2 regions of the Streptomyces sp. NBC_01264 genome follow, and region 2 is predicted to be linked to the other one. Evidence: riboswitches for the same ligand, from Rfam matches in the RefSeq annotation. Region 2 holds a riboswitch; the other holds the start of a gene.
What was found. Region 2 has a riboswitch for ZMP and ZTP ahead of glyA (serine hydroxymethyltransferase). Riboswitches for the same ligand answer to the same signal wherever they lie in the genome.

Region 1: linked by a shared signal. The riboswitch ahead of OG435_RS40230 (bifunctional 5,10-methylenetetrahydrofolate dehydrogenase/5,10-methenyltetrahydrofolate cyclohydrolase) and the one ahead of glyA (serine hydroxymethyltransferase) in region 2 are both predicted to bind ZMP and ZTP.

Annotation. Positions count from the first base shown of each region.
Region 1 covers NZ_JAPEOX010000002.1:1,592,062-1,596,466, reverse strand. The annotation lists gene OG435_RS40240 (RNA polymerase sigma factor) at 1-748, opposite strand, end outside; gene OG435_RS40235 (class I SAM-dependent methyltransferase) at 962-1,723, opposite strand; ZMP/ZTP riboswitch at 1,814-1,921, shown strand; gene OG435_RS40230 (bifunctional 5,10-methylenetetrahydrofolate dehydrogenase/5,10-methenyltetrahydrofolate cyclohydrolase) at 1,949-2,839, shown strand; gene OG435_RS40225 (peptide MFS transporter) at 2,976-4,405, shown strand, end outside.
Region 2 covers NZ_JAPEOX010000001.1:5,953,737-5,958,141, reverse strand. The annotation lists gene trpS (tryptophan--tRNA ligase) at 1-790, opposite strand, end outside; gene glyA (serine hydroxymethyltransferase) at 1,172-2,452, opposite strand; ZMP/ZTP riboswitch at 2,488-2,578, opposite strand; gene rocD (ornithine--oxo-acid transaminase) at 2,688-3,893, shown strand; gene OG435_RS27965 (glutathionylspermidine synthase family protein) at 3,908-4,405, opposite strand, start outside.

The sequences.
Region 1 (4,405 bases), on a different contig from region 2:
TGGCGAGCTCCACCTCCTGCTCGGCGTTGAGCAGCGGCACCTTGCCGATGAGCTTGAGGTAGTCCTTGACGGGGTCGGCGGTGGCGCCGGCGACCATGACGGTCTGGGCCGGGGCGTCGTCCTCGTCGTCGTCGGACAGGACGAAGCCGGCGCTGCCGCCCGTCTTGGGCGTCTCCTTCTCGTCGCCCTCGTCCAGGTCCTCGGCCGCCCAGTCCTCGCCCTCGGCCACGGGGGCATCGCCCTCGTCGCCGTCCTTGGCGGTCTTCTTCGTGGCGGCCGTCTTCTTCACGGCGGTCTTCTTGACGGCGGCCTTCTTGACCGTCCGCTTCTTGGGCGCGGCGGCGGCCTCGGCCACCACCTCCTCCTCGGTCCCGGAGGCCGACGGGTCGGATATCGCCGCGGCGGGGGTGGTGGCGGCCGTTTTGCGCGCACCGATGAGGCGCGGCGGGGCAGCGGCCTTCTTGGCGACGCGCGCCGGGGCGGCGGCCGCCTTGCGCACCTTCTTGGCGGGAGCCTTCGTGGCGGGGGCGGCGCTCACGTGCAGCGCGACGCCCTCCTCGTCCAGGACCTGGTTCAGGCTGCGCAGGACCCGCTTCCACTGGTCCACCGGGATGCGGCCGGCCTCGAAGGCCTGGCGCACGTCATCACCGTTGATGTGACCCTGCTCGCGGCCGCGCTCGACAAGCGCGACCAGGGCCTCTGATTCGGCGATTTCCGTGGGGAACGTACGGGACGGGCTGAGCGACACAAGGAGCCTCTCGTTGCGAACAGATAAGGGGTGGCGGGACATCATCGCGCGAACTCGGGAAACAGACCCGAGGGGGGGCTGTATTCCGGGCCGCACGAGGACACCTGTCGGTTCATCGCATGCCCGAGTAGATTCGTTACGCGCTGAATTGAGTGACCTGCGCCACGCCGTGACCGGGGAGCCGGTCGCGGGTGGTCGCGTCCGCCCGTTTTGTCAGCCCGTTTTGCGGGCTTCGATGAGAAAGCGGGCGGTGTGAGCGACGAACGGGCCCTCGTGCGCGATCTGTTCGTGCAGCTCGCGCAATCGGTCCCGATGCTGCCCGACCGTGAAGCCCGGCACCATCCAGATCACCTTCCTCAGAAAGTAGATCACGGCTCCGATGTCGTGGAACTCGGTCCGAAGCCGCTCGGAGCGCAGATCGACCACCTCCAGCCCCGCCTTCGTGGCCCCGGCGACCGCGTCGTCGGGGTGCCGGCCCCGCCGGACCTCCTCGGGCTGCGGGCCCAGGAAGTACTCCACGAGCTCGAAAACGCTCGCCGGCCCGACCTGCTGGGAGAAGTACGTGCCACCGGGCTTCAGCACCCGCGCGATCTCCTCCCACCAGACCGTCACCGGATGCCGGCTGGAGACGAACTCGAAGGCCTCGTCGCCGAACGGCAGTGGCGGCTCGTCGGAGTCCGCGACCACCACCGTGCCGAGCGGGTGCAGCAGCTTTGTCGCCTTGTCGATGTTCGGCGGCCACGATTCGGTGGCCACCGTCAGCGGCGGCAGGGGCCCGGCTCCGGCGAGCACCTCCCCGCCTCCGGTCTGGATGTCCAGGGCGGAGCCGACCCGCGCCAGGTGCCGGGCCAGGAGGCGCTGGTAGCCCCAGGAGGGACGCTGCTCGGTGGCGCGGCCGTCGAGCCAGGAGAAGTCCCAGCCGTCCACGGAGACGGATTCCGCTTCCGCGACGAGGTGGTCGAAAGTACGCGTCATCCCTCGATCGTCCCAGGTCCGGGCCCGGTCATCCACCCGATTGCCGGGCGCGGGGCCCGCACCGGGCCCCGCGGGGGTTCGCTTACACTTACGGCGGGCCGTGACTGGCGTTCGGGTGGATCACCACCGGGGAGCGGCCCGGCGTACACCCGCATCCCGCATCCCGTACGCCGACTGCCGCGCGCCTGGGCGAACCGCGATCCCGTAGCGACGCCAGGAGCCCCGATGACACTTCAGACGACCGCCCAACAGGCACGGACCGCCACGCTGATGGACGGCACCGCCCTCGCCCGCCGCATCTCCGAGCAGACCGCCGAGTACGCCGCGAAGATCACCGAGCGCACCGGTACCGCACCCTGTCTGGCCACCGTGCTGGTGGGCGAGGACCCCGCGTCCGTCACCTACGTCCGGATGAAGCAGAACCGCTGCGCCAAGGCCGGGATCACCTCCCGCCACGTGGAGCTGCCGGCCGCGACGACCACCGAGGAGCTCGTCGCCACCCTGACCGCGCTCTCCGAGGACCCGGAGATCAGCGGCATCCTGCTCCAGCACCCCGTCCCGCACCACATCGACGAGCGCGCCGCCTTCGAGGCCATCGCCCCGGGGAAGGACGTCGACGGGGTCACCATGCACTCCTTCGCAGCCATGGGCTTCGGACTGCCGGGCTTCGTCTCCTGCACCCCCGGCGGCATCATGCGGCTGCTGGAGGCCTACGACGTGGACCTGACCGGCAAGCACGCCGTGGTCGTCGGCCGCAGCGCGATCCTGGGCAAGCCCGCCGGGATGCTGCTGCTGGAGCAGAACGCCACCGTCACCTACTGCCACTCCCGCACCGTGGACCTGCCGTCCATCGTCCGCAAGGCCGACGTGCTGGTCGCCGCCGTGGGCAAGGCCGAGTTCATCCGCGGCGAGGACATCAAGCCGGGCGCCGTGGTCCTGGACGCCGGCTACAACGAGGGCAACGTCGGCGACGTCCACTTCGAGTCGGCCGCCGCCCGCGCCTCCCTGATCACCCCGGTCCCCGGCGGCGTCGGCCCGATGACCATCGCGGTGCTGCTGGAGCAGACCGTCCAGGCCGCCGCCGCGCAGGCCGGTCTGGCCCTCGCGGACCTCTGACCCGCGCCTCGCTCCCTCCGGTACGACGAACGCCCCGGGCCCTTCGGTCCGGGGCGTTCCGTTTCCCGCGGTAACAGGCCGAAAGGACGTTCCGGGACCCGCGCGACAGGGCTCCACTGAATATGTGAAGCCTTCGATGGATATGCACAAGCCCCCGGCGTCGGACGCAGCACCGGACGCAGGACCGGGCGCGGCGGTGGTGGGCGGGAAGCGCCACCCGCGCGGGCTCGCCACCCTCGTCCTCGCCGAGCTGTGGGAGCGTTTCAGCCTCTACGGCATGGTCGCCATCCTCGTGCACTTCCTCGCCGCCTCCCGCGGCCACGGGGGCATGGGACTCCACGAGGGCACCGCGGAGGCCGTGGAAGGCGTCTACATGGCCATGATCTCGCTGCTGGCGCTGCCCGGCGGCTGGATCGCCGACCGGTTCCTCGGCGCCCGCAGGGCCGTCCTGTGGGGCGGCGTGGTCATCATGGCCGGCCACGTCCTGATGGCCGTCCCGAACCCGGTCTTCGTCTGGCCCGGCCTGGTCCTCATCGTCATCGGCACCGGACTGCTCAAGCCGAACATCTCCGCGCTGGTCGGCCGGCTGTACGCGGCCGACGACGACCAGCGGCGCGACGCCGGCTACTCGATCTTCTACATGGGCATCAACCTGGGCGCCGTCATCGCCCCGCTCGTCGTCGGCTACCTCGGCGAGGAGGTCAACTGGCACCTCGGCTTCGGCGCCGCCGCCGTCGGCATGGCCCTCGGCCTGGTCCAGTACGTCCTCGGCGGCCGCCGCCTGTCGGAGCAGCTGCGCACGGAGCCCGTGGTCCGGCTCACCCCCGCCGAGCGGGCCAAGGTGCGCAGGTCCTCCGCGTACGGCCTGGTCTTCACCGCCGTACTGATCACCCTGCTGGCCGCCTCGCACGCGCTGAACATAGACAACATCACCTTCGTGCTGACGATCGTCGCCGTGGTGGTCCCGGCGGGCGTCCTGCTCTCGATGTACCGCAGCCCCAAGATCGACCGGGTCGAGAAGACCCGGCTGCGGGCCTACGTCTGGCTCTTCCTGGCCGCCACGCTGTTCTGGCTGGTCTACGACCAGATGGGCAACGAGCTGAACATGTTCGCCGCCCAGAAGACCGACCTGTCCCTGCTCGGCTGGCACATCCCGGCGAGCTGGACCCAGTCGCTGCCCTCGCTGTTCGTGATCATCCTGGCCCCCGTCTTCGCCGCCTTCTGGGTGCGCCGGGGCAAGCACATGAGCACCCCCTTCAAGTTCGGCCTGGCCCTGCTGCTGACCGGCGCCTCCTTCGTGGTCATGTCGGGCGCCGCGGCCATCGCCTCCAGCGGGGTCAAGGTCTCGCTGATGTGGCTGGTGGGCGTGTACGTGATCCAGGTGATGGGCGAGATGTGCCTGAGCCCGGTGGGCCTCTCGGTCACCACGAAGCTGGCCCCGCGGGCCTTCACCAACCAGATGATGGGCGTCTGGTTCCTCGCCGCCGCCACCGGAGACGCGATCGGGGCCCAGCTGCCCCGGCTCGACGCGGTCATCGGGCAGAGCTGGAACTTCCTGTGGCAGGG
Region 2 (4,405 bases):
CCAGCGCGGGGATCGACTCGCCCGTGAGAGTGGAGTAGATCGTGAGCAGGTTGCTGACGCCGGGCTTGTTCTCCGCGTCGAACCGGACCACGGCCTCGGTGTCGGTCACGGCGCTCTTGATCTTCTTCTCGGTGGCCTTGGGCTCGTCGAGGAGGTTGATCAGACCCTTGGGCGAGGAAGCCGACTTCGACATCTTGATCGCCGGGTCCTGGAGGTCGTAGATCTTCGCGACCTCCTTGACGATGTGCGCGGCGGGGAGGGTGAAGGTCTGCCCGAAGCGCTGGTTGAAGCGCTCGGCCAGGTCCCGGGTCAGCTCGATGTGCTGCCGCTGGTCCTCGCCGACGGGGACGGCGTTCGCCTGGTAGAGCAGGATGTCGGCGACCTGGAGGATCGGGTACGTGAACAGGCCGACGGTGGCGTTGTTGGCGCCGCCCTTCGCGGACTTGTCCTTGAACTGGGTCATCCGGCTGGCCTCGCCGAACCCGGTGATGCAGTTCATCACCCAGCCGAGCTGCGCGTGCTCGGGCACGTGGCTCTGGATGAAGAGCGTGCAGCGCTCGGGGTCGAGACCGGCGGCGAGGAGCTGTGCGGCGGACAGCCGGGTATTGGCGCGCAGATCCTTCGGATCCTGCGGCATGGTGATCGCGTGCAGGTCGACGACCATGTAGAAGGCGTCGTGCGTCTCCTGGAGGGCGACGTACTGCCGGATGGCTCCGAGGTAGTTCCCGAGGTGGAACGAACCGGAGGTGGGCTGGATGCCGGAGAGCGCGCGAGGACGATCAGAAGCCATGGCCCCATTCTCTCAGGTGCGACACGGGGCTCGGCCCCGCCACTGGCCGGAACCGGGCGGGTCGCCCCCGGCCCGCCCGTCCCCCGCCCGGGTACCCGGCGGTAGCGCGCCGTCCGGATCTTGCCCCGGCCGAGCGACCGCTTTCCGCCGAGGTCCGGGGGGTGCCGCTGCGCGGCACTTCGCGGGCACCGCCCGCACCCGCGCCTCAAACGCCGGCGGGGCTGAATTTTCGCCGGCGTCGGCCATATCCAGCCCCGCCGGCGTTTGAGGCGCGGGGTCTGGGGCGGAGCCCCAGGGGGTCCGGGCGCAGCCCGGGGAACGGTGGAAGGGCGGGTAGGGGATCCAGCCCCGCAGGGACCGGACCCCCCACCCGGGGGGGGATCAGGCGATCGGGAGGCCCGGGGCCGGGAAGGCGGCCATGAGGTCGGCGACCTCGGCGCGGATCACGGCCAAGGCCGCCTCGTCACCCTTGGCCGCCGCGGAGACCGCGTCAGAGATCCAGTCGGCGACCACCGGCATGTGCTCCGCACGAAGCCCCCGCGAGGTCAGCGACGGCGTACCGATCCGGATCCCCGACGGGTCGAACGGCTTGCGCGGGTCGAACGGCACCGTGTTGTAGTTCACGACGATCCCCGCCCGGTCCAGCGCCTTCGCCGCGATCTTCCCGGACACCGACTTCCCGGTGAGGTCGATCAGGATCAGGTGGTTGTCCGTACCGCCCGACACCAGATCGAAGCCCCGCTCCAGCAGAGCCGCGGCCAGCGCCTTCGCATTGGCCACGACCGCGTGCGCGTACGACACGAACGAGGGCTGCGCCGCCTCGTGGAGCGCCACCGCGATTCCGGCCGTCGTCTGGTTGTGCGGGCCGCCCTGGAGGCCGGGGAAGACCGCCTTGTCGATGGCCTTCGCGTGCTCCTCGCGGCACATCAGCATCGCGCCGCGCGGCCCGCGCAGGGTCTTGTGGGTGGTCGTCGAGATCACGTCCACGTGACCCGCCGGGGAGGGGTGCGCCCCGCCCGCGATCAGGCCGGCGATGTGCGCCACGTCGGCGACGAGCACCGAGCCCGCCTCCTTCGCGATCGACGCGAAGGCCTCGAAGTCGATCGTGCGCGGGAGCGCCGTACCGCCGCAGAAGATCAGCTTGGGCCGCTCCGCCAGCGCGAGGTCCCGTACGGCGTCGTAGTCGATGAGACCGGTCTCCGCCTGGACCCCGTACTGCACGCCGCGGAACCAGGAGCCCGTCGCCGAGACCCCCCAGCCGTGCGTCAGGTGCCCGCCCATCGGCAGCGCCATGCCCATCACCGTGTCGCCCGGCTTCGCGAAGGCCAGGTACACCGCGAGGTTGGCGGGCGAGCCGGAGTACGGCTGCACGTTGGCGTGGTCGACTCCGAAGAGGCCCTTCGCCCGCTCCACGGCCAGTGCCTCGATGCGGTCGATGTTCTGCTGGCCCTCGTAGTAGCGGCGGCCCGGGTAGCCCTCGCTGTACTTGTTCTGCAGCACCGTGCCGGAGGCCTCCAGCACGGCGGAGGACACGTAGTTCTCGCTCGGGATGAGGCGGAGGGTCTCCGCCTGGAGGGTCTCCTCGGCGGCGACGAAGGACGCCAGCTCGGGGTCGGTGGCGAGCAGGGCGGGGTGGCGGTACGGGTGGTGGTTCGCGCTCATGGCGGTTCCTCCGGGGTCGATGTCGGATCTCGTCCCCGCGAGGCCCAGGCGAGCGGCCCTGTGTGCGGTCGTGCGCGCACGGCTCCCCCGGAGTTGGTTCTCCGTGCGCCAGTCGCCGTGCGTGTCCGACACCTTAGCGGGCGCGCCGCCGGAAAGGTTTCTCCGTCCGCGATGCGAGCGAGGATGGAGGGTGACGCCACCCTCGTCACCGGCTTGACGGACGATCGGAGACCCCGTGTCGACAACTGCTGATGCCATCCGCTCCGCCGACGCGCACAGCGCGCACAACTACCACCCCCTGCCCGTCGTCGTCGCCACCGCCGAGGGCGCGTGGATGACCGACGTGGAGGGGCGCCGCTACCTCGACATGCTCGCGGGCTACTCCGCCCTGAACTTCGGCCACGGCAACCGCCGGCTGCTCGACGCCGCCCGCGCCCAGCTGGAGCGGGTCACCCTGACCTCCCGCGCCTTCCACCACGACCGCTTCGCGGACTTCTGTACCGAGCTCGCGGCGCTGTGCGGCAAGGAAGCGGTCCTGCCCATGAACACCGGTGCGGAGGCCGTGGAGACGGCGGTGAAGACCGCCCGCAAGTGGGGGTACGAGGTCAAGGGCGTACCGGACGGCCACGCCAAGATCGTGGTGGCGGCCGACAACTTCCACGGCCGCACGACGACCATCGTGTCGTTCTCCACCGACCACGACGCCCGCGACCACTTCGGTCCGTACACCCCCGGCTTCGAGATCGTCCCGTACGGGGACCTCACCGCCCTCGCCCACGCCGTCACCTCCAACACCGTCGCCGTGCTCCTGGAGCCGATCCAGGGTGAGGCCGGGGTGCTCGTGCCGCCCCCCGGATACCTGAAGGGCGTACGGGAACTGACGCGCGAGCGGAACGTCCTGTTCATGGCCGACGAGATCCAGTCGGGCCTGGGCCGCACCGGGAAGACCTTCGCGTGCGAGCACGAGGGGGTCGTCCCCGACGTGTACATCCTCGGCAAGGCGCTGGGCGGCGGGGTCGTTCCGGTGTCGGCGGTGGTGGCCGACCTCGACGTGCTCGGCGTGTTCAAGCCGGGCGAGCACGGCTCCACCTTCGGCGGCAACCCGCTGGCCTGCGCCGTCGCCCTGGAGGTCATCGCGATGCTGCGCACCGGCGAGCACCAGCAGCGCGCCACCGAACTCGGCGACCACCTGCACCGGGAGCTGAACCTGCTGGTCGGCGGCGGTGCGGTGACCGCCGTACGGGGCCGCGGGCTGTGGGCGGGCGTGGACATCGACCCGTCGCGCGGCACCGGCCGGGAGATCTCCGAGAAGCTGATGGAGCTCGGGGTGCTGGTCAAGGACACCCACGGGTCGACCATCCGCATCGCGCCGCCGCTGGTGATCTCCAAGGAGGACCTGGACTGGGGGCTGGACCAGCTCAGGTCGGTCCTCGGCGCCTGACGGGTCCGGGCCCCCTAGAGGATGACGTGGGGCAGGAAGCGGGCGTACTCGTCCGTGACCGGCCCCGCCGATTCGCGGATGCCGAGGCCCGCCGACTCGTCCTCGACGACCCACGCGCCGAGCACCACCCGGTTGCCGTCGAAGTCGGGCAGCGGGGCGAGGCCCTGGAAGACGTAGGTCTCGTCCTCCTCCGGTGCGAACGGCTCGCCGCCGACCGGGTGCAGGGTGACGCCCGCGCCCTCCCGCCCCAGCAGCGGCTTCGCCGCGTAGCCGGTGGTGGTGGCGAGTTCGCGCGGGCCGTCCAGGTAGGCGGGCAGCAGGTTCGGGTGCTCGGGGAAGAGCTCCCACAGGACCGCCAGCAGCGCCTTGTTGGAGAGCAGCATCTTCCACAGGGGCTCGATCCAGGTGGTGGTGCCGGAGCCGCCGCCGTGGTCGTACGTGCCGAGGACCTGCGGGGCGAACTCGTCGGTGGCCAGCCACTCCCACGGGTAGAGCTTGAAGATCGCGCGGAT